One region of the Streptomyces sp. NBC_00258 genome, then DNA from elsewhere that is predicted to be linked to it. Evidence: riboswitches for the same ligand, from Rfam matches in the RefSeq annotation. Region 1 holds a riboswitch; the other holds the start of a gene.
What was found. Region 1 has a riboswitch for glycine ahead of gcvT (glycine cleavage system aminomethyltransferase GcvT). Riboswitches for the same ligand answer to the same signal wherever they lie in the genome.

Region 1 (11,574 bases):
GTCATGCACAACCACGAGCGCTGATCCGTCCGTCGAGACGGTGGACCCGCTTCGGCAGGCTCCAGCTCCGGAACCGAGGCGAGGTGCGGCACGGGGTACGGGCGTCCGTCACCGTGCCGGGCAGAGCCTGTTCCCCTGGCGCTCAGCACTCGATGATGTTCACAGCCAGCCCGCCCCGTGCCGTCTCCTTGTACTTGACGCTCATGTCCGCGCCCGTTTCCTTCATCGTCTTGATGACCTTGTCGAGGGACACCTTGTGCGAGCCGTCGCCGCGCATGGCCATCCTGGCCGCCGTGACGGCCTTGACCGCGGCCATGCCGTTGCGTTCGATGCAGGGGATCTGGACGAGGCCGCCGACCGGGTCGCAGGTGAGGCCGAGGTTGTGTTCCATGCCGATCTCCGCGGCGTTCTCGACCTGTTCGGGAGAGCCGCCGAGGACCTCGGCCAGCGCGCCCGCCGCCATCGAGCAGGCCGAGCCGACCTCGCCCTGGCAACCGACCTCGGCGCCCGAGATGGAGGCGTTCTCCTTGAAGAGCATGCCGATGGCGCCGGCAGCCAGCATGAAGCGGACCACACCCTCCTCGTCCGCGCCGGGCACGAAGTTGATGTAGTAGTGCAGGACCGCCGGGATGATGCCGGCCGCGCCGTTCGTCGGGGCGGTCACGACACGGCCGCCCGCCGCGTTCTCCTCGTTCACCGCCATCGCGTACAGCGTGATCCACTCCATGGCGTGGGCCAACGGGTCGCCCTCTGCGCGCAGTTGGCGGGCCGACATGGCCGCGCGGCGGCGGACCCTGAGGCCGCCCGGCAGGATGCCCTCGCGGGACATGCCCCGCGAGACGCACGCCTGCATGACCCGCCAGATGGCGAGCAGTCCTTCGCGGATCTCGTCCTCGGTGCGCCAGGCCCGCTCGTTCTCCAGCATCAGGGCCGAGATCGACAGGCCCGTCTCGCGGGTGAGGCGCAGCAGCTCGTCGCCCGTGCGGAAGGGGTACTTGAGGACCGTGTCGTCCAGCTTGATGCGGTCCGCGCCCACCGCGTCCTCGTCGACGACGAACCCGCCGCCGACCGAGTAGTACGTCTTCGACAGCAGTTCGGCGCCCGAGGCGTCGTACGCCCACAGCGTCATGCCGTTCGCGTGGTACGGCAGCGTCTTGCGGCGGTGCAGCACCAGGTCGTCGTCGAAGGAGAAGCCGATCTCCTGGTCGCCGAGCAGGGCGATGCGGCCCGACGACTTGATGTGCTCGACCCGTTCGTCGGCCCCCTCCACGTCCACCGTGCGCGGCGAGGCGCCCTCCAGGCCGAGCAGCACCGCCTTGGGGGTGCCGTGGCCGTGGCCGGTCGCGCCCAGTGAGCCGTACAGCTCGGCGCGGACCGAGGCCACCGAGGACAGGACGTCCTCGGTGCGCAGCCGGCGGGCGAACATCCGCGCGGCACGCATCGGGCCGACCGTGTGGGAGCTGGACGGGCCGATGCCGATCGAGAACAGGTCGAAGACCGAGATGGCCACGGGAACTCCTCAAAGCGGGGGTGGTGCAGAAAAACGAAAGGCGCGAAGCGCTTCGACCAGGGCGGTGGTGTGGGGTGACGGGCGGGCGGGGCACCGCCCACACCTCCCAGTGTGCGCGGTGCCCCCGTGAAACGGGACTACTGGCCCAGACCGGGGTACAGCGGGTGCTTCTCCGCCAGTGCGGACACCCGGGCCTTCAACGCCTGGGCGTCGGCCTCCCCGAAGGACGCGGGGGCCTTCAGTGCCTCGGCGATGACGTCCGCGACCTCGGCGAAGTCCTCGGCGGTGAAGCCGCGGGTGGCGAGGGCGGGCGTGCCGATCCGCAGGCCCGAGGTGACCATCGGCGGGCGTGGGTCGTTCGGGACGGCGTTGCGGTTGACCGTGATGCCGACCTCGTGGAGGCGGTCCTCGGCCTGCTGGCCGTCCAGCTCCGAGTCGCGCAGGTCGACCAGGATCAGGTGGACGTCCGTGCCGCCGGACAGCACGTTCACGCCGGCCGCGCGGGTGTCCGGCGCGGTGAGCCGCTCGGCGAGGATCCGCGCGCCCTCGACCGTACGGCGCTGGCGCTCCTTGAAGTCCTCCGAGGCGGCGACCTTGAAGGAGACGGCCTTGGCCGCGATCACGTGCTCCAGGGGGCCGCCCTGGAAGCCCGGGAAGACGGACGAGTTCAGCTTCTTCGCGAAGGCCTTCTTGGCGAGGATGATCCCGCCGCGGGGCCCGCCCAGCGTCTTGTGGGTGGTGGAGGTGACCACGTCCGCGTGCTCCACCGGGTTCGGGTGGAGACCGGCCGCGACCAGACCCGCGAAGTGCGCCATGTCGACCCACAGGTAGGCCTCGACCTCGTCCGCGATCCGGCGGAACTCGGCGAAGTCGAGCTGCCGCGGGTACGCCGACCAGCCCGCGATGATCACCTTCGGGCGGTGCTCCTTGGCGAGCCGCTCGACCTCGGCCATGTCGACCAGTCCGGCCTCGTCCACGTGGTAGGCGACCACGTTGAACTGCTTGCCGGAGAAGTTGAGCCGCATCCCGTGGGTCAGGTGGCCGCCGTGGGCCAGGTCGAGTCCGAGGATGGTGTCGCCGGGCTGGGCCAGCGCGAAGAGCGCGGCCTGGTTGGCGGAGGCGCCCGAGTGCGGCTGCACGTTGGCGTACTCGGCGCCGAACAGCTCCTTGACCCGGTCGATGGCGATCTGCTCGGCCACGTCGACGTGCTCGCAGCCGCCGTAGTAGCGGCGGCCCGGGTAGCCCTCGGCGTACTTGTTGGTGAGGACCGAGCCCTGGGCCTCCATGACGGCGACCGGAGCGAAGTTCTCCGAGGCGATCATTTCAAGGGTGGACTGCTGACGGTTCAGCTCGGCGTCGACGGCGGCGGCGACGTCCGGGTCGAGCTCGTGGAGGGACTGGTTCAGAAGCGACATCGGTCAGGAGTCCTTAGCTGCCGGAGAATTCGGTGTACTCGTCCGCGGAGAGCAGGTCCTTCGGCTCCTCCGCGACCCGTACCTTGAACAGCCAGCCGCCCTCGAACGGGGCGGTGTTCACCAGCGCGGGGTCGTCCACGACGTCCTGGTTGATCTCGGTGATCTCACCGGAGACGGGCGAGTACAGATCGCTCACCGACTTGGTCGACTCCAGCTCGCCGCAGGTCTCGCCCGCGGTCACCGTGTCACCGACCTCCGGGAGCTGGACGTACACCACATCGCCGAGCGCGTTGGCCGCGTGCTCCGTGATGCCGACCGTCGAGACGCCGTCCTCGGCGCCCGACAGCCACTCGTGCTCCTTGCTGTAGCGCAGCTGCTGGGGGTTGCTCATGGCCTGAATTCTCCTGTACGCGGGGGAGTGCTGATGCAGGGGGACTGGGGGTGACCTGGGCGGATGTGCCCTGGGTCACTTCTGACGCTGTCGACCGGTGTCGCGCAGGGCCTGTGAACCGGTGTCACTTCCGACGCTCGCGACCGGTGTCACTTTCCGACGCTCGCGGACCAGTGTCACTTCTGGCGCTTGTAGAACGGCAGCGCCACGACCTCGTACGGCTCGTGGCTGCCCCGGATGTCCACGCCGACACCGGGCGTTCCGGGTGCGGAGTGCGCGGCGTCGACGTACGCCATCGCGATCGGCTTTCCCAGAGTGGGCGAGGGCGCGCCGGAGGTGACCTCACCGACGACCTTGCCGTCTGCGACGACCGGGTACCCGGCGCGCGGCACGCGGCGGCCCTCGGCGATCAGGCCGACGAGGACGCGCGGGGGCTGCGACTCGGCACGGGCGGCGGCCTCGGTCAGCGCCTCGCGCCCCACGAAGTCGCCCTCCTTCTCGAACTTCACGACCCGGCCGAGCCCCGCGTCGAACGGGGTGAGCGCGGTGCTCAGCTCATGCCCGTACAGCGGCATGCCCGCCTCCAGGCGCAGGGTGTCCCGGCAGGAGAGGCCGCACGGGACGAGCCCGACCGGGGCGCCCCCGTCGGTGAGCGCCTGCCACAGCTTCTCGGCGTCGGCCGGGGCCACGAACAGCTCGAAGCCGTCCTCGCCGGTGTAGCCGGTGCGCGCGATCAGCGCAGGGACGCCGGCGACCGTGCCGGGCAGGCCGGCGTAGTACTTCAGGCCGTCCAGATCGGCGTCGGTGAGGGACTTGAGGATGCCGGGGGACTCGGGTCCCTGGATCGCGAGCAGGGCGTACGCGTCACGGTCGTCGCGGACCTCGGCGTCGAAGCCCGCGGACCGTTCCACGAGCGCGTCCAGGACGACCTGGGCGTTGGAGGCGTTGGCCACGACCATGTACGTGGTCTCCGCGAGCCGGTAGACGATCAGGTCGTCGAGGATGCCGCCGTCGGCCCGGCAGATCATGGTGTAGCGGGCCCGGCCGGGCTTCACGCCCCCGATGTTGCCGACCAGTGCGAAGTCGAGCAGCGCGGCGGCCTGGGGCCCGGTCACGGTGATCTCGCCCATGTGGGAGAGGTCGAAGAGCCCGGCCTTCGTCCGTACGGCGAGGTGCTCGTCGCGCTCGGAGCCGTACCGCAGGGGCATGTCCCAGCCGGCGAAATCGGTCATCGTCGCGCCGAGCGAACGATGGAGGGAGTCGAGCGCGGTATGACGCGGTTCGACGGGGGCGTTACTGCTCACGGTGGGGCTCCCAAGGCATGACGGCGAGGTCGTTCCTCCCCATCTGTCATCGGAACCTGAGAGGTTCGCCGTGACCACCGCTCGAAAGGGACGGTCACTGACTTGCACCTTGGGTGGAGCCGAAGCCCTGGTGACAGGGGGACGGCCCGCTTTTCAGATGTGCCTCGCCCGCGCGGTAACGGTGCCTGAGAGATTCAAGGGAGGGACTTGCTCCTTCGGCGCCCGGACCACGTACGCAAAAACGTGTCCGGAACTCTCCCGCGCGGATTCAAGCGGCCGGTATGCAGTTGGCGGGCACATCATTGCACGCATCGGAGCGGCGCGGCAGGGGACTCTTCGCGAGGGGGCGGTGCACGGCGTCGCGGCCCGGCCGCACGGCGTCCGCACCGGGTCCACAGACATCCACAGTGATCTGTGACGGGGCTGTGGCAGGACGAGAACAGAAATGAGGGGACCAGCGCATTACCTTCTCTTTACACTCGACGGGGATGGGTCTCCCGACCCCATGGGGAGGACGATCAGGGTGAACAGGACCACGGCGTACGCCACGAGCGCGGCCATCGCGCTGCCCAAGCAGCCCACTGCCCCGGCCGGGGAGGCGTGCGGCCCGCTTCCGGCGCCCGTCGTCCGCGATCTGCGGGAGCGTGCGGGACACAGTCCGCACGGCCTCCGCTTCGGCACGGCCGACCTGGTGGTGGTCACGGGCCTGCCCGGCAGCGGCAAGTCGACCCTGATGCGCCGGGCGGTGACGGGCCGCCGCATCGACTCCCAGGACACCCGCGACCGCTGGGACGGCCGGCTGGCCCGCTTCCTGCCGTACGCGGTCTACCGGCCCCTGGTCCGCGCCGCGCACTACGCGGGCCTGCGCCGGGCCCTGCGGTCCGGCGAGGGGGTCGTGGTGCACGACTGCGGGACGCAGGCCTGGGTGCGCAGCTGGCTGGCCCGGGACGCCCGGCGGCGCGGCGGCACCCTGCACCTGCTGCTGCTCGACGTGGACCCCGGCACGGCCCTGGACGGCCAGCGCGAGCGGGGCCGCGGCGTCTCGCGGTACGCGTTCGCGCGGCACCGCGGCGCGTTCGGCCGGCTGCTGCGGTCCGTGGAGAAGGGCGAGATGCCGGAGGGCTGCGGTTCGGCGGTGCTCATCGACCGGGCGGCGGCGGACGTGCTGCGGCGGGTCGACTTCGGCGACTGAGGTTCCGGTGAGCCGGACGGACCGAGGTCCCGGTGACCGGACGGACTGCGGCGGGGGAGGGCGCGTGCGCGTAATCTCGACAGCCGCAGACGGCGGTTCGAGCAGGCGGTAGAGAGATGGACTTCCCGGCACAGGACATTCCGGTGCAAGCACACCCACACCCCCATGTCGGCTGGCCCGGCAACGAGTTGGAGGCGGTACTGGCCGCCTCCCTCGGTGCGGCGTCGCCTTCGGCGGGCGCCCGGATCGTGGAGGTCATGGGCCGCAGCTTCCTGTGGGTGCCGCTGCCCGAGGGCGGCGGCCCGCACAGCGGCCCGCTCGACCTGCCCACGATGGAGTTCGGCGGACAGGCGTACGTGCCGGTCTTCTCCTCGGAGCAGCAGTTCCGCCAGGTCGTCGGCGACCACATGTCGTACACGGTGGCGCCCGCCGTCGAGTTCGCGCGCGGTCTTCCGCCCCAGGTGGGCATCGTGGTGAACCCGGACGGCACGGTCGGGGTGCCGCTGCCGCCGCCCGCCGTGGCCGAGCTGTGCCGGGCCGGGCGTACGGAGCTGGACGGGTCGGCGGGCGGCGGCCGGGTGCGGCTGTTCCAGCCGGACTGGCAGCACGACCCGGTGGACTTCCTGTCCGCCGCGTCCGCGGAGTTCGCCGCGACCGGTGTCGTCCTGAGCGCCCGCCGCTGTCTGGCGAGCATCGAGGGTGGCGATCCCGTGATGTTCATCGGTGTCGAGCTTGCCCACTGGCACGACGAGGCCCGCACCCTCCCGCTGGACGCCGTGGGCCGGGCCCTCGGCCAGGTACCCGTGCCGCACCCGGTGAACCTCGTCTTCCTGGACGTGGCCCAGGACCCGGTGGGCGACTGGCTACGGGCCCAGGTGCGCCCGTTCTACACGCGGGCCCACTGAGGCGCGCCCCGGAGGGGCGCGGGGAACGGCGCGCCCAGCCACACACGACCCGCAGGCGGCGAACAACAGAAAGTCCCGAGCTCTCAACACCAATCCCAGCGGAGCGCAACGGTGCTGTCGGGATCGACACTTAAGCTGGTTTCATGGCTCGGTCGGGGTGGTGCCATGTTCAAGCGAGCACAGCGCCCCGTCGAATAGGACCTGTATGTCAGGGATGTCACGAAGGGGCGGTAGAAGGTGAGCGCGTCGGGCACGGCCGCGGCCGGGCAGGTCGAGCACATGCTGCGCCAAGTGACGCCCGGGCGTTACGACGCCTACGAGGCGCTTCTGCGCGCCCTCGCGACCCCGTCGTCCGGCCAGGTCTGGATGCTGCTCTGGCACGGCCAGTCGGGCTCGCCCGACGCCCAGTACGGGAACATGGAGGTCGACGGCTTCGGCTACGCCCCCTGTGTGACCTCCGCCCAGGAGCTCTCGGCGAGCGGCTGGAACCGTTCGTACGAGGTGGTCGACGGGCTCGACGTGGCCCGCACCCTCTACCCCGACCACTACGGCCTGTGGCTGAACCCGCACGCGCCGGGCGGCGGCGTCGGCATCCCCTGGCTGGATCTGCGGCGCATCGCCACCGGCCTGGAGCGGCAGCCCGCGGGTCCGCTGCGGCTGTCCGAGCCGGGCATCGAGATCCCGCAGTTCTACGCCCTGCTCACGCAGAACGCGCACCGGACCACCGCCGTCAGATCGCTGCGCCGCGCCTGGGTGCAGCCCGCGCTCGGGGCGCCGTATCTCGCCATCGGGCTCGACGTGTACGACACCAGCCCGCCCGCCGTGGACTCGGTGCGGGCGATGATGCAGCAGTCCATCCGAGCGGTGCCGGACGGTCTGCCGGTGTCGACGGTCGCGATGTCCGACGAGTACGACCCGGTGGCCCTGTGGCTGCGGATCAACGCGCGGCCGTTCTACGATCGTGAGGCCCATGCGGCGCCCGCCCAGGCGCCGGCGGCCGGCGGATACGGATTCCCGGGCACCTACTGAGACGATTCGAAGGGTCTGAGAGGATCCGGTCGAAGTGCCTGGGTCGATCCGGGTCCGGTCGAGTCCAACCTGTGGAGCATCGGCTTCCTCTCCCGCATCATCCGTGGGCGGTATGTCCCGATCTACGCGGGTAAATGGGCTGCGAGGCCCCTTTCGTACCAAAACTCCCGCGTCCGACCCCCGTTACCCGGCGTTCGGATAACGGAACCCCCCAGACAGCATCACGTTTGCGCATCCATTCACCGTCAGGTCTGGCAACAGATCGCCGAGGCGTTGAAGACTCCCGGTCCAGGGGGTTTATCCCTCGTGTACGACGGACTGATCACGCCGCTACAGCGGCAAGTGTGGGCCGGCTACCGCCGGTTGAGAGGGGTCCCTGCCACGATGACGGCACCATTGCACGAGCCGACGGCCGAAGCCGCCCCGAGCGCGGCCGAGGAGGCGGCGTTCGTAGCCGGCTCCGCCGAGGCGAAGGCGGTACAGGGTCGTTCCCTCGGCCGCATCGCCTGGGAGCGCCTGAAGCGGGACAAGCTCGCCCTGACGGGCGGCGTCATCGTTCTCGTGCTGATCGCGATCGCGCTGCTCGCTCCCGTGATCACGAACCTGGTCGGGCAGGACCCCGAGTCACACCACGAGGACCTGATCGATCCGCTCTTCTCGACCCCCACCGGGTCCTTCGGTGGAATCAGCGGAGACCACCTTCTCGGCGTCGAACCGGTCAGCGGCCGCGACATCTTCGCCCGGATCGTCTACGGCGCCCGCATCTCGCTGCTCGTCGGCTTCCTGTCGGCCCTGGTGGCCGTGGTGCTCGGCACCGTGCTCGGCGTTCTCGCCGGCTACTTCGGCGGCTGGGTCGACGCGTTCATCAGCCGCGTGATGGACGGCCTGCTGGCCTTCCCGCAGCTGCTCTTCATCATCGCGCTGGTCTCGGTCATGCCGAACGAGATGCTGGGCCTGACGGGTACGGGCGTGCGCCTGTTCGTCATGATCCTGGTGATCGGCTTCTTCGGCTGGCCCTATGTGGGACGCGTGGTGCGCGGTCAGACGCTGTCCCTGCGTGAGCGCGAGTACGTGGAGGCCGCGCGCAGCCTCGGGGCCGGGCGGTTCTACATCCTGTTCAAGGAGCTGCTGCCCAACCTCGTCGCGCCCATCATCGTGTACACGACGATGATGATCCCCACCAACATCCTCACCGAGGCGGCGCTCAGCTTCCTGGGAGTGGGCGTCAAGCCGCCCACCGCCTCCTGGGGACAGATGCTCTCCTCCGCGATCGACTACTACGACTCGGACCCCATGTACATGGTGATCCCGGGTGTGGCGATCTTCATCACCGTGCTCTCCTTCAACCTTTTCGGCGACGGCGTACGCGATGCGCTCGACCCGAAGGGTTCCCGCTGAACTGCCGTACCCCCAGGGCCCCGTCATCTGTCGACGGGCCGCTACATATCGGAGGATCCGAGTGAGTACCCAACGCACCACAGGGCGGCGCAAGCAGGCCGCGGCCGCCGCAGCCGTGGTCGCTGCGCTGCTGTCCACGGCGGCGTGCGGCGGCGGCGGCAACGACGACGACGGCGGCTCGAAGAACGGCGCGGCCGGCTTCAACGCAGCCAACAACAAGGTCGCCCAGGCCTCCCTCGCCAAGAAGGGCGGCGAGCTGAAGTTCGCAGGCGCCCAGGACGCCGACTCGTGGGACACCACGCGCGGCTACTACGGCTTCGCCTGGAACTTCATGCGGTACTACAGCCGCACGCTCGTGACCGGCAAGGCGGAGCCCGGAGCCAAGGGCGCCGAGGTCACTCCCGACCTCGCCACCAGCACGGCGAAGATCTCCGACGACGGCAAGACCTACACGTACACGCTGCGTGACGGGGTCACCTGGGAGGATGGCAAGCCCATCACCTCCAAGGACGTCAAGTACGGCATCGAGCGCGTCTGGGCGCAGGACGTCCTGTCCGGCGGTCCGGTCTACCTGAAGGACGTGCTCGACCCCAAGGGCGAGTACAAGGGCCCGTACAAGGACAAGTCCAAGGACAAGCTCGGTCTGAAGGCGATCGAGACGCCCGACGACAAGACCGTCATCTTCAAGCTGCCCGAGGCCAACTCGGACTTCGAGGACATCCTCGGCCTGGCTTCGGCGTCCCCGGTCCGCCAGGACAAGGACACCAAGTCGAAGTACGGCCTGAAGCCCTTCTCGTCCGGCCCGTACAAGTTCCAGTCGTACACGCCGAACAAGAAGCTGATCCTGGTCCGCAACGAGAACTGGAAGCAGTCCTCGGACCCGATCCGCAAGGCGTACCCGGACAAGATCTCGCTGACGCTGTTCACCAACGCCAATGACATGGACCAGCGTCTGATCAACGGCGACTACGACCTGGACATCGGCCAGACCGGTCTGTCGCCGCAGGGCCGCACCACCGCCCTGAAGCAGCACAAGGCCAACCTGGACAACCCGGTCTCCGGCTACATCCGCTACGCGGTCTTCCCGCAGAGCGTCAAGCCGTTCGACAACGTGCACTGCCGCAAGGCCGTGATCTACGGCGCCGACCACGAGTCGCTGCAGACCGCTCGTGGTGGCCCGGTCGCCGGTGGCGACATCGGCACCAACATGCTGCCGCCGTCCGTCCCCGGTTCCGAGGGCCAGAAGTACGACCCGTACGAGTCGGCCACGACGAACAAGAACGGCAACGTCGCCAAGGCCAAGGAAGAGCTCAAGGCCTGCGGTCAGCCGAACGGCTTCAAGACCACCATCGCGGTCCGTAACAACAAGCCGGTCGAGGTTGCCACCGCCGAGTCCCTCCAGGCCTCGCTGAAGAAGGTCGGCATCACCGTCGACATCGACCAGTTCGACGGTGCGCAGACCACCGGCATCATCGGTAGCCCCGAGAACGTGAAGAAGAAGGGCTACGGCATCATCATCATGGGCTGGGGCCCGGACTTCCCGACCGTCCAGGGCTACGGCATGCCGCTGTGGGACAGCAAGTACATCCTCGAGAGCGGCAACAACAACTTCGCCCTGATCAAGGACAAGTCGATCGACGGTCTCTTCGACAGCTACGTCAAGGAGCTCGACGAGGCGAAGAAGGTCGAGATCTCCACGGAGATCAACCACAAGGTCTCGGAGGGCGCGTACTACCTGCCCTTCGTCTTCGAGAAGTTCATCAACTGGCGCTCCAGCCGTCTCGCGAACGTCTACACGACCGACAACTACAGCGGTCAGTACGACTTCGTGAACCTCGGCATCAAGAAGTAACACCGACCGGCGCACCCGCCATACGGCACGAAAGGCAGGTGAAGGCCGGCGCGGCGTGACCCGCGGGCCACCGGAAGACCTCCGGTGGCCCGCGGCACCGCCGCCGGGCCGAGAGCAGTGCTCGCATACCTCATCAGGCGGCTCTTCGCCGCCGCAGTGATGCTGGTGGTCATCATTCTGGTGGTCTTCGGCATCTTCTTCCTCGTCCCCCGCTGGGCGGGCGTGGACCCGGCCACGATGTTCGTGGGCAAGCAGGCCGACCCCGCGGCGATCGAGGCCGTGCGGCAGAAGCTCGGTCTGGCCGACCCGATCTTCGTCCAGGTCTGGGAGTTCTTCAAAGGCCTCTTCGTCGGGCGCACCTACGCGGCCGGCGGCGACGTCACGAACTGCGCTGCCCCCTGCTTCGGCTACTCCTTCCGCAACGAGCAGGCCATCTGGCCGGTACTCACCGACCGCTTCCCAGTGACCCTGGCTCTCGCGCTCGGTGCCGCCTTCCTGTGGCTGATCTTCGGTGTCGCGGCGGGTGTGCTCTCCGCGCTCAAGCGCGGTTCCCTCTGGGACCGTGGCGCGATGATCGT
Region 2 (11,574 bases), 5.5 Mb from region 1:
CCGAGAGCATTCGGCTAGCCTTTCCCCGCGGTGGGACACGGGAAACCACTCCTAGGGTGATTATCACTCGGCGTGCCGAGTGTGGCGGTCGTTGACGCACCCCTGGTGGCTGCCTACCTTCGAGAAGGCAGGTCAAGGACGGAGGTCGGCGTGAGAAGCAGCGGCGACGGTACGGCTGGGGGTGCCCCCGGACCCGGTCTGGGGGAGAGCAGCCCGTACCCGCTTCACAGCAGCGCGGCCGATCACGTGCAGCGGCCGACGGCGGTGCCCGAAGACGGCGAAGTGACGCCCGAGGAGGTCGGTTATCGGGGGCCCACGGCCTGCGCGGCCGCGGGCATCACCTACCGGCAGCTGGACTACTGGGCCAGAACAGGGCTCGTCGAGCCGAGCGTGCGCGCCGCCTACGGGTCGGGGACGCAGCGGCTCTACAGCTTCCGGGACGTCGTCGTCCTGAAGATCGTCAAGCGGTTCCTCGACACCGGTGTCTCGCTGCAGAACATCCGCACCACGGTCCAGCACCTGCGTGAGCGCGGGTTCCGGGACCTGGAGCGGATGACGCTGATGAGCGACGGCGCGACGGTCTACGAGTGCTCCTCGCCCGACGAGGTCCACGCGCTTCTCCAGGGCGGCCAGGGCATCTTCGGGATCGCGGTGGGCGTGGTCTGGCGGGACGTGGAGAGCGCACTCTCACAGCTGCACGGGGAGCGCGTCGACACGGGTGAGACGCTTGTGCGGCCCAATCCGGCGGACGAGCTGGCGCGGCGCCGTAATCGCGCGGTCTGAGTCGGCGGAGCCTGTCGGGGCCGTCCGGCCCTGACACTCGCTGCCTGATGCCCTCCACCTGCCGCTGGGCGCCCGCCGTTCGGCCACGGGTGGTCCGGACTCGCGCCGGTCCTCAGGGCGCGTGCCGGGGCATTGTCAGTGGCGTAGGGCAGCATCGGACATGTGAGAACCGCGCCCACGATCCTGCATCTCGACATGGATGCCTTCTACGCCTCGGCGGAGCAGGCGGCCAAGCCGAGCCTGCGCGGGAAGGCGGTCATCGTGGGCGGGCTCGGGCCGCGAGGTGTGGTGGCCACCTGCTCGTACGAGGCACGGGTCTTCGGGGTGCATTCGGCGATGCCCATGGCGCAGGCCCGCCGGCTGGCGCCGAACGCCGCGTATCTCGTACCGCGCTTCGGGCTCTACCGGGAGATCAGCGAGCAGGTGATGGGCCTGCTGCGGGAGCTGTCGCCGCTGGTGGAGCCGTTGAGCCTGGACGAGGCCTTCGTGGACCTGGAGGCCGGGCAGACGGCCTGGGACGCGGAGTCGGCACGGCTGACCGGAGTGAGGCTGCGCGGCGACATCAGGGCCGTCACCGGACTGACCGGGTCGGTCGGGCTCGCCGCCTCCAAGATGCTCGCGAAGATCGCTTCCGAGCAGGCCAAGCCCGACGGGCTGGTGCTGATAGACCCGGGCACCGAGCGGGAGCTGCTCGCCCCCATGTCCGTGCGTACGCTGCCGGGCGTGGGGCCCGCCACGGGGGACCATCTGCGGCGGGCCGGGATCACCACGGTCGGGGAGATCGCCGAGGCGGGCGAGGACGAGCTCGTACGGCTCCTGGGGAAGGCCCACGGCGTCGCGCTGTACGCCATGGCACTCGCGCACGACGTGCGGCCCGTGGTGGCCGAGCGGGACACCAAGTCGGTGTCCGTAGAGGACACGTACGACGTGGACATCCATGACCGGGTCCGCGTGCGGATGGAGGTGCAGCGGCTCGCTGACCGGTGTGTGCGGCGGTTGCGGGGCGCGCATCTGTCGGGGCGGACCATCGTGCTGAAGGTCCGGCGGTACGACTTCTCGACGCTGACCCGGTCCGAGACGCTCAGGGGGCCCACGGACGACCCCGCGGTGGTGCGGGAGGCCGCCGCGCGGTTGCTGGAGTCCGTGGACACCACGGGCGGCGTACGGCTTCTGGGGGTGGGGGTCTCGGGGCTTGCCGACTACACGCAGGAGGACCTCTTCGCCCAGGCTCGGACCGCTGCTGCCGCCGCCGAGGAGTTGGAACATGCGGAGAAGGAAGAAGCCGAGGAGGTGGTCGAGGAGCCGGTGCCTCCTGCTGAGCGGCGGTGGCATGCGGGGCACGACGTGCGGCATGCCGAGTTCGGGCACGGGTGGGTGCAGGGGAGTGGGCTGGGGCGGGTGACTGTGCGGTTCGAGACGCCGGACTCCTTGCCCGGGCGGGTGCGGACGTTTCGGAGCGATGATCCTTTGTTGGAGGCTGCGGAGCCGTTGCCGTTGGTGGAGCGACGGCCTGGGGATGTGGGGGCGCCTGCGGGGTCGCCTGCGGCGGGCGGGGAGGGGTGATTGGGTGCGTTTGTGTCTGCGGGTGCGTTGTGGCTGATCGCGCAGTTCCCCGCGCCCCTGAAAGACGGGGGTGACTGGGGTGCGTTTGTGGGTGCGGGGCCGTTGTGGCTTGTCGCGCAGTTCCCCGCGCCCCTAAGAGGCGGGGCTGATCCCTTGCCGCTAGGAGACGGGTTGTTCCCGAGCTGCCCCAGGAGGTGACGGCCCTTTCCGAGCCGCCCCAGGAGGTGACGGCCCTCTCCGAGCCGCCCCAGGAGGTGACGGCCGTTTCCCGAGTTGCCCCAGGAGGTGGCGGGGGCCTCGCCGTCGCTTACGGGGTCTCGTCCCTGCCTGCCAGGTGGCCGAAGTCGTGGTCCGGGAAGGGGGGTGGGGGAGCTACGTCCAGGCCGTAGTGGTGGTAGAGCTGGAGTTCCTGTTCGGGGGAGAGGTGGCGGCCTACGCCGAAGTCGGGGGCGTCCTTGATCAGGGCGCGTTCGAAGGGGACGCGCAGGGTTCCGTCGGCCAGCTCGCTGGGCTCCAGGGGGACGAAGGCGTCTCTGCTGAACAGGCCGGTGCGTATGGCCGCCCACTCCGGTACGCCGGTCGCGTCGTCGAGGTAGACCTCGTCGACCGTGCCGATCTTGGTGCCGTTGCGGTCGAACGCCTTGCGGCCTATCAGGTTGCGCGGATCGATGTCGGTCTGCACGGGCCCTCCAGCTGCTCGCAACTCATCCGTAAGCACTACGAAAGAGCACTTTGGGGAGGGCGGCCACTCGGGGGAACCCCGCTGGTACCCTGGGCAACGGCTGCTGACCCCATGCGGGAGAGTCCTCCAGGCTTCATCGGAGGCGCCGAAGGAGCAAATCCTCCCCGGAATCTCTCAGGCCCACGTACCGCATGGACGAGGTCACTCTGGAAAGCAGAGCGGTGTCCGAGTTTTTGACGGGTTCCGCTCTCACCGACGGTGAAAGCCGGTGCGCCTTCACGGGCAAACCGGTGAAGCTCTCAGGTTGAGATGACAGAGGGGGAGGCCGTCCGGGCACCCATGACGTGGTGCCCCTCGAAGGTCGTCAGACCAGGAGGCCTCCGCAATGACCGCCCATCGTATTCCGCTCTCAGAGCTCGAACAGGGAATCCCCTTCGAGCAGCGCCACATCGGGCCCGACACCGAAGCCCGGGCCAAGATGCTCGCGCACGTGGGGTACGGCTCGCTCGACGAGCTGACGGCCACCGCGGTCCCGGATGTGATCAAGAACGCCGACTCGCTCGAACTGCCGGGCGCCCGCACCGAGGCCGAGGTACTGAGCGAGCTGCGCTCCCTCGCGGACCGCAACCAGGTGCTGGACTCCATGATCGGGCTCGGGTACTACGGGACGTTCACGCCGCCCGTGATCCTGCGCAACGTCATGGAGAGCCCGGCCTGGTACACCGCGTACACGCCGTATCAGCCGGAGATCTCGCAGGGTCGCCTGGAGGCGCTGCTCAACTTCCAGACCGTGGTCGCCGAGCTGACCGGACTGCCGACCTCCGGGGCCTCGCTGCTCGACGAGGGCACGGCCGCCGCCGAGGCCATGGCGCTGTCGCGGCGCATGGGCAAGAACAAGAAGGGCCTGTTCCTGGTCGACGCGGACACCATGCCGCAGACCATCGCCGTGATCGAGACCCGCGCCGAGCCGACGGGCGTCGAGGTCGTGGTCGCCGACCTGAGCGACGGCATTCCGGCCGAACTCGCCGAGCGCGAGATCAACGGCGTGCTCCTCCAGTACCCGGGCGCCTCCGGTGCCGTACGGGACCTCAAGCCCGTCGTCGAGCGGGCGCACGAGCTGGGCGCGGTCGTCACCGTGGCGGCCGATCTGCTCGCCCTGACGCTGCTCACCTCGCCCGGTGAGCTGGGCGCCGACATCGCGGTCGGTACGACCCAGCGCTTCGGTGTGCCGATGGGCTTCGGTGGGCCGCACGCCGGATACATGGCCGTGCGCGAGAAGTTCGCGCGCAGCCTGCCCGGCCGGCTCGTCGGCGTCTCGGTCGACGCGGACGGCAACAAGGCGTACCGGCTCGCCCTGCAGACGCGGGAGCAGCACATCCGCCGTGAGAAGGCGACCAGCAACATCTGTACGGCTCAGGTGCTGCTCGCCGTGATGGCCGGGATGTACGCCGTCTACCACGGTCCCCAGGGCCTGAAGTCCATCGCGCGGCGCACCCACCGGTACGCCACGATCCTCGCCGCGGGTCTGAAGGCCGGCGGGGTCGAGGTCGTCCACGAGGCGTACTTCGACACCCTCACCGTGCGGGTGCCGGGCAAGGCGGCCGAGACGCTCGCGGCCGCGCGCCGGGGCGGGGTCAACCTCCGGCTCGTCGACGCCGACCACCTGTCCCTCGCCTGCGACGAGACCACCACGCGGGCCCAACTGGGCGCCGTCTGGGCCGCGTTCGGGGTCGACGGCGACGTTGCCGTGCTGGACGGGGCGACGGAGGACACACTGCCGGCCGCGCAGCTGCGCACCGACGAGTACCTCACGCACCCGGTCTTCCACCAGTACCGTTCCGAGACCGCGATGCTGCGCTACCTGCGCCGGCTCGCCGACCGTGACTACGCGCTCGACCGGGGCATGATCCCGCTGGGCTCCTGCACGATGAAGCTCAACGCGACGACCGAGATGGAGCCGGTCACCTGGCCCGAGTTCGGCCAGCTGCACCCCTTCGCGCCCGCCGAGCAGGCGCAGGGCTATCTCACGCTCATCCGTGAGCTGGAGGAGCGGCTCGCCGAGGTCACGGGCTACGACAAGGTGTCGCTGCAGCCCAACGCCGGTTCGCAGGGCGAGCTGGCCGGTCTGTTGGCCGTACGCGGCTATCACCGGGCCAATGGCGACGAGCAGCGCACCGTCTGCCTCATCCCGTCGTCCGCGCACGGGACGAACGCCGCGAGCGCCGTGATGGCCGGGATGAAGGTCGTCGTCGTGAAGACCTCCGACGACGGCGAGATCGACGTCGAGGACCTGCGGGCCAAGATCGAGCAGCACCGCGACGAACTGTCGGTGCTGATGATCACGTACCCCTCGACGCACGGGGTGTTCGAGGAGCACGTCGCCGACATCTGCGCCCAGGTGCACGAGGCGGGCGGCCAGGTGTACGTCGACGGCGCCAACCTCAACGCGCTGGTGGGGCTTGCCAAGCCGGGGCACTTCGGTGGCGACGTCTCGCACCTCAACCTGCACAAGACGTTCTGCATCCCGCACGGCGGCGGCGGTCCGGGCGTGGGTCCGGTCGGGGTGCGCTCGCACCTGGCGCCGTATCTGCCGAACCACCCGCTGCAGCCCGCCGCGGGCCCGGAGACGGGCGTGGGCCCGATCTCGGCCGCTCCCTGGGGCTCCGCGGGCATCCTGCCCATCTCGTGGGCGTACGTCCGTCTCATGGGCGGTGAGGGGCTCAGGCGGGCCACGCAGGTCGCCGTCCTCAGTGCCAACTACATCGCCAAGCGGCTCGAACCGCACTACCCGGTGCTCTACACCGGTCCCGGCGGGCTCGTGGCGCACGAGTGCATCATCGACCTGCGGCCGCTGACCAAGGCGACCGGCGTGAGCGTCGACGACGTCGCCAAGCGGCTGATCGACTACGGGTTCCACGCGCCGACGATGTCGTTCCCGGTGGCCGGCACGCTGATGATCGAGCCCACGGAGAGCGAGGACCTGACCGAGATCGACCGGTTCTGCAACGCGATGATCGCGATCCGTGCGGAGATCGAGAAGGTCGGCTCGGGCGAGTGGGCGGCGGACGACAACCCGCTGCGGAACGCGCCGCACACGGCCGCCGCGCTCGGCGACACGTGGGAGCACGCGTACAGCCGCGAGGAGGCGGTCTTCCCGGCCGGTGTCTCGGCCGCGGACAAGTACTGGCCGCCGGTGCGCCGGATCGACCAGGCCTACGGCGACCGGAACCTGGTCTGCTCCTGCCCGCCGCTGGACGCCTACGAAGAGTAATCACCGTCGGACATGCGTCGGGGCCGGTTCCGGGATTGCTTCCCGGGCCGGCCCCTCATGTGTTCGGACGGCCTGCCCCGCCGCCCGTGTGCGCCGTGCCGCTCAGGCGGCGGTCATCACGTCCATGGCCACAGGGCGATGTGGAGCGATGATCCGGCCGTCCGGCAGGAGCTCACCGGTGTCCTCGAAGAGGAGAACGCCGTTGCACAGCAGGCTCCATCCCTGCTCCGGGTGGTGCGCCACAAGATGGGCGGCCTCCCGGTCGGCGGAGTCGGCTGTCGGGCACGGTGGCTGGTGCTGGCACATTGATGGGATCTTTCGCTTTGGTGTGAGGTCGGTGATCGGTGTCGTGTCTGTTCCGCGGCTCGAACTGATGCTCATTGCCGCCCCCCGTTTGTCAGATGGTCCGGAACCCAGTGTTGCCCTACGGGCGTCAATCCGCAGGGATTTGGCGTCAGCGCTCCTCACAGGTTGATGACGCATCACCCGTGCGGACGGTTCATTCCAACTGGGCTGTCTCTTCGGGTGGTTCCCAATGGTCGGATGGGGCTAGTCCGGACGGGCCGGGGGTGCGTTGAGTCGATGTGGCGTCACTCCGAGCAACACCGGGCGACACCCGCCCCACGTCGTCACCGCGTGGATCAGCGGGGTGCGTCACCGCCCGTGCACAGCAGCGTGCCCCGCGGCCGGTGTGTGGCCGCGGGGCACGGAAGCCGGGGTGCGCTCAGGCGGGTGAGCCGAGCAGCGGGGCGGGCGTCGGCGTCGGCGTGAGCCGATGGGTCAGGACGGGCAGCAGCTCGGCCACGCGGTGCGGTCGGTGCGCGGCGATGCCCGGCGGGGCGGGAGCCAGCGGCACCAGGAGGTCGGTGGCCGCGGGATGGCCCTCGGCTCCTTCGGCCGCGCAGTCTCCGTGCAGCCAGAGTGTGAGCATGTAGAGCTCGGGTACGGACAACAGACGGGCCTGGTACGACCCGTTCATCGTCTCCGCCTGACGCAGGGCGCGCTCGGTGGCGGTGACGTACGGGCCTTCGAAGAAGTGCGAGAAGGCCCAGCCGTCGGGGGTCAGCCTCGTTTCCGCGGCCGCCACGGCACGTTCGCCGCAGCGGATCAGGAAGCGCCACCCGGCGAGGCGGGTGGCGGAGGCGCCCGCCGGGGTGATCCGGTCGAGTACGTGGACGGGCAGCGGTAGATCGGGTGTGGCGGGTCCCTGGGCACTGCGCAGGGACGGGGTACGCGCTTCACGGACCGCGGTAGGGGAACCGAGGGCGGTGAGGACGGTGCGCAACGCGGGCGCGGGAGCCGGGGGCACATGCAGCGGCATGGTGGGTCGCCTCTCATTCGACAGGCATGGTGGCGCGAGGGCGGGGGCGGACGGCGCTGTCAGCTCTCGGGTCAGAGGAGCGTGTGCCCAAGGTCCGGTCGTCAAAGTGACGTCGTTCGCCCGAAGGGTCGGCCGCGTGGCGGGCGGCACTTTGACGGCAGGACCTACCATGGCGGACGCCAACTCTCTGCCTCGTTCGCGGAGTTTATACGACACGTGTTCTGACGGTGTTTCGTCTAGCCGTTCCGCGCATTAAGGGCAAGAGACAATTCGGTCGGCGTGACGTGCGTTTGGTCCTGGTTCTCCAGGGGTACCCGTCGATGACCTCGGAATATGCCACCGGGGTGGACGGCCGGTTCCTGTCGGCGTTTTTCACGACAGGGTCGATCGTTGAAATCGCGCACTGACCCATGCCTGGTGAATGTGCCTGTGGGTATCTGCGTTCTGAGTAGCGCCCGGGGGGTCCGTTCCAAGGCGTTATCGATCACACTGCCTGGGCATCATCCCACGTGACCCGGGACATCAGCGGCCGGTTCGTCGGGCTGCCCAGTCGAGGAGGGACACTTCGATGGGGGAGAAGGTCGTGGCGGGGCCGATCGGCCTGTCCGATCGGCAGCGCTACCGCGAAAAGCTCCAGCAGTGTCTGGCGGGGCTGGAGCGGCTGCTGGCGGAGAAGCGGTTCGACCGCCCCAAGAATCTCATGGGCCTGGAGATCGAGCTGAATCTCGCCGGTCCTGACGGCATGCCGAGAATGATGAATGCGCAAGTACTTGAGCGTATCGCGAGCCGGGATTTCCAAACAGAACTCGCCATGTTCAATCTGGAAGTCAACATTGCTCCCCATCGGCTCGGCGGCCGTGTATTCGACCGGCTCGCCGAGGAGTTGCGCACGTCACTCGCATATGCCCACCGGAAGGCGAACGAGGTCGATGCCGGAATCGTGATGATCGGTATTCTGCCGACGCTCGCCCGCGACGACCTGGTCTCCGCGAACCTTTCCGACGTGGACCGCTACACGCTGCTGAACGACCAGATCGTGGCCGCACGCGGCGAGGACTTCAGGCTGGACATCGAGGGTGTGGAGCGGCTCAGCTGCACCTCGGCGTCCATCGCGCCCGAAGCCGCCTGTACCTCCGTGCAGTTGCACCTCCAGGTCACGCCCGGACGCTTCGCCGACGTGTGGAACGCGGCGCAGGCGGTGGCCGCCGTTCAGGTCGCGGTCGGCGCCAACTCGCCCTTCCTGTTCGGCCGTGAGCTGTGGCGCGAGTCGCGGCCCCCGCTGTTCCTGCAGTCCACCGACACCCGTCCGCCCGAGCTCCAGGCGCAGGGGGTCCGTCCGCGGACCTGGTTCGGGGAGCGGTGGATCTCGTCGGCGTACGACCTGTTCGAGGAGAACCTGCGCTTCTTCCCTCCCCTGTTGCCCATCTGCGACGAGGAGGATCCGCGGAGCGTCCTCGACGAGGGCGGCACACCCCGGCTCGCCGAACTCGTGCTCCACAACGGCACCATCTACCGCTGGAACCGGCCGGTGTACGGCATCGACGACGGTGTCCCGCATCTGCGCGTGGAGAACCGCGTGCTGCCCGCGGGCCCGACGGTCACCGACGTCATCGCCAACGCGGCCTTCTACTACGGGCTCGTACGGGCCCTCGCGGGCGAGGCGCGGCCCGTGTGGACACGGCTGCCCTTCGAGGCCGCGGCCGCCAACTTCGACCAGGCCTGCCGGTACGGCATCGACGCGCGGCTGGAGTGGCCGCGACGCGGCAGGTACGGCGGCACCACACGGATGCCCGCGACGCGGCTGGTGCTGGACGAGCTGCTGCCGCTCGCGGCGGCGGGCCTGGACGCGTGGGGCGTCGAGCCGGCCGACCGGGACCTCTACCTCGGAGTCATCGAGGAGCGCTGCAAGCGGGGGGTCAACGGGGCCTCCTGGCAGTCCCGTACGTTCCACAAGGCGCTGGAGGGCGGCATGGGGCGGGATGCCGCGCTGGCCGCCACGACGAAACGGTACGCCGAGCTGATGCACCTCGGTGAGCCCGTGCACACCTGGCCGGTCGGGTTACCGGCGCCCGCCGTTTCGCTCGGGTGAGGTCGGCGGGGTGACGTGTGGCGGTGGCGGTGAGTGGGTGATCAGTTCTGGTCGCCGGCCCGTACGACGGCCTTCAGGATCGCCGAGTGGATCTGGGACGGGTCGGTGACGAGGTGGGCCGAGCCTCCGGTCGCCTCGGCGATCTCGTCGAGTTCGTTCTTGTCGGCCTCCGGCCCCACCGCGATCGCGATCAGCGGTACCGGGCGGTCCGGATCGGTCAGCTGCCGGAGCTGGGCGACGAGGGCGGAGCGCGAGATGCTCCCCGGATCCTCGTTCACACCGTCGGTCAGCACTACCAGCGCGTTGAACTTGCCCTTCGTGTAGGAGGCCGTGGCCTCCTTGTACGCCGCCAGTGTCGTGTCGTACAGGCCTGTGGCGCCGTCCTTGACCGGCTTCAGGCTGTCGAAGGCCGCCGACAGCAGGTCCCGCTGGGTGCTGCCAGCCGCGCGGCCGCCCAGCCGCTCGGCCGGGACGAGTACGCGGTAGTCGCGCTTGCCGTCGATCCTCCTGGAGAACGTCCAGAGCCCGACCTCGTCCTCCGGGGTGAAGGTGGCCAGAGCCTGCGACAGCGCCGCCTTGGTCACCTCCATACGGGACTCGCTGGTGCCCGGGACCGGCTTCGACATGGACGCGGAGATGTCGACGACCGTGGTGAGACGGGTGCTCTGCACGGTGATCGTCCACATGCCGAGGGCTTCGTCGATCTCCTTGTCCGTGGCCGGTTCCTCCGGCAGCTCCTTGTACGGCTGCGGGGCGCGGCCGCCGGCGCGGGTCACCAGCTTGTCCGGGATGTCGTCGTCATCCGTACGGAAGCCGTGCTTCTCCAGGATCCGGCGCCCGTCGGGCTCGCCGAGGAGGGTCATGAACCGCAGCGCGGCCCGGCTCTCGTCCGTGGTCAGCGCCGGTTCGTCGACCAGCGCGAACGGGTAGTCGAGCAGGGGCGAGCCGTCCTTCGGGTAGAAGAGATCGAGGTCGTCGCCGCTGTCCGCGGTCGTGTTGTACGCGAACGCCGCCTGCTCGGAGAGGATCAGCGCCTGATTGCGCTTCGGGTTGCCCTGCTCGGTGCCGGAGAGGTCGCGCGGCAGGGTGTCCAGGACCTGGCTGTCGCTGTCGGAGGCGCGCAGGGAGAGGGCCTTCGCGGTGGCCGCCGCCAGGATGTCGCCGTCCTCGGCCTTGCCCACCGCGTGCGTCAGCCGGGTCAGGGCGAGCAGACCGGTGGCACTGCGCGAGGGATTGCCCGCCCCGAGCTTCAGCCGCTCGCTCGTCGTCGTCGCGTCTGCCAGCTCGGTCCAGCTGTACGTCTTGAGGGGCCACCCGAGCGACTTCGCGGCCGTCGGGATCATCGCCACACCGACGGGTGACGAGGCGACGTTGCCCGCCGGTGTCACCGGAGTCGACTTGCCGTCCGCCATGATCCGGTTGACCCACACACCCGAGTCCGGCACCCAGGCCTCGAACTCGGTGGCGCCCTTCTCCTTCGACCGCAGGGCGTCCGTGACCTTGTACGCGTCCCGGGCGGTCACCTGCACGTCGAGGCAACTGCCGTCGGACGTCACGTCGTTGTCCCTGGCGTAGCCGGCCGCGTCCTTGAGCGCGGGCGCGATGCCCGGAGCGGCGGCGATCCTCAGGCGTACGGCACTGTCCCAGCAGGACGAACCGAAGGAGAGCACGCCGCCGTCGACCGCGGCGGCCGTGCCTGCGGCGAGGGCGAACACGAGGGCCGTCGTGAGCGCCACGTTGCGGCGCCGCGCGCGCCGCCGGGGGCCGGTGGCGCCCGTCCGGAACCCGTCCGGCAAGCTGTGACGTCCCATGGCGGTCGTGCCCTTCCCCTGGTCGAGCTGGAGTCGTTGAAGCCGTGAAATGGC

Region 2: another riboswitch for glycine. It lies ahead of gcvP (aminomethyl-transferring glycine dehydrogenase); the one in region 1 lies ahead of gcvT (glycine cleavage system aminomethyltransferase GcvT).

The regions. Positions count from the first base shown of each region.
Region 1 covers NZ_CP108081.1:4,281,766-4,293,339, reverse strand. The annotation lists gene OG718_RS18975 (aldehyde dehydrogenase family protein) at 1-24, shown strand, start outside; gene OG718_RS18970 (L-serine ammonia-lyase) at 143-1,510, opposite strand; gene glyA (serine hydroxymethyltransferase) at 1,648-2,925, opposite strand; gene gcvH (glycine cleavage system protein GcvH) at 2,939-3,316, opposite strand; gene gcvT (glycine cleavage system aminomethyltransferase GcvT) at 3,493-4,620, opposite strand; glycine riboswitch at 4,654-4,783, opposite strand; glycine riboswitch at 4,784-4,891, opposite strand; gene OG718_RS18950 (AAA family ATPase) at 5,126-5,812, shown strand; gene OG718_RS18945 (enhanced serine sensitivity protein SseB) at 5,929-6,717, shown strand; gene OG718_RS18940 (enhanced serine sensitivity protein SseB C-terminal domain-containing protein) at 6,955-7,746, shown strand; gene OG718_RS18935 (ABC transporter permease) at 8,131-9,144, shown strand; gene OG718_RS18930 (ABC transporter substrate-binding protein) at 9,206-10,996, shown strand; gene OG718_RS18925 (ABC transporter permease) at 11,114-11,574, shown strand, end outside.
Region 2 covers NZ_CP108081.1:9,798,425-9,809,998, forward strand. The annotation lists gene OG718_RS43600 (MerR family transcriptional regulator) at 151-783, shown strand; gene OG718_RS43605 (DNA polymerase IV) at 946-2,346, shown strand; gene OG718_RS43610 (PRC-barrel domain-containing protein) at 2,654-3,028, opposite strand; glycine riboswitch at 3,133-3,228, shown strand; gene gcvP (aminomethyl-transferring glycine dehydrogenase) at 3,414-6,299, shown strand; gene OG718_RS43620 (DUF5999 family protein) at 6,402-6,605, opposite strand; gene OG718_RS43625 (hypothetical protein) at 7,024-7,620, opposite strand; gene OG718_RS43630 (glutamate--cysteine ligase) at 8,189-9,709, shown strand; gene OG718_RS43635 (substrate-binding and VWA domain-containing protein) at 9,751-11,520, opposite strand.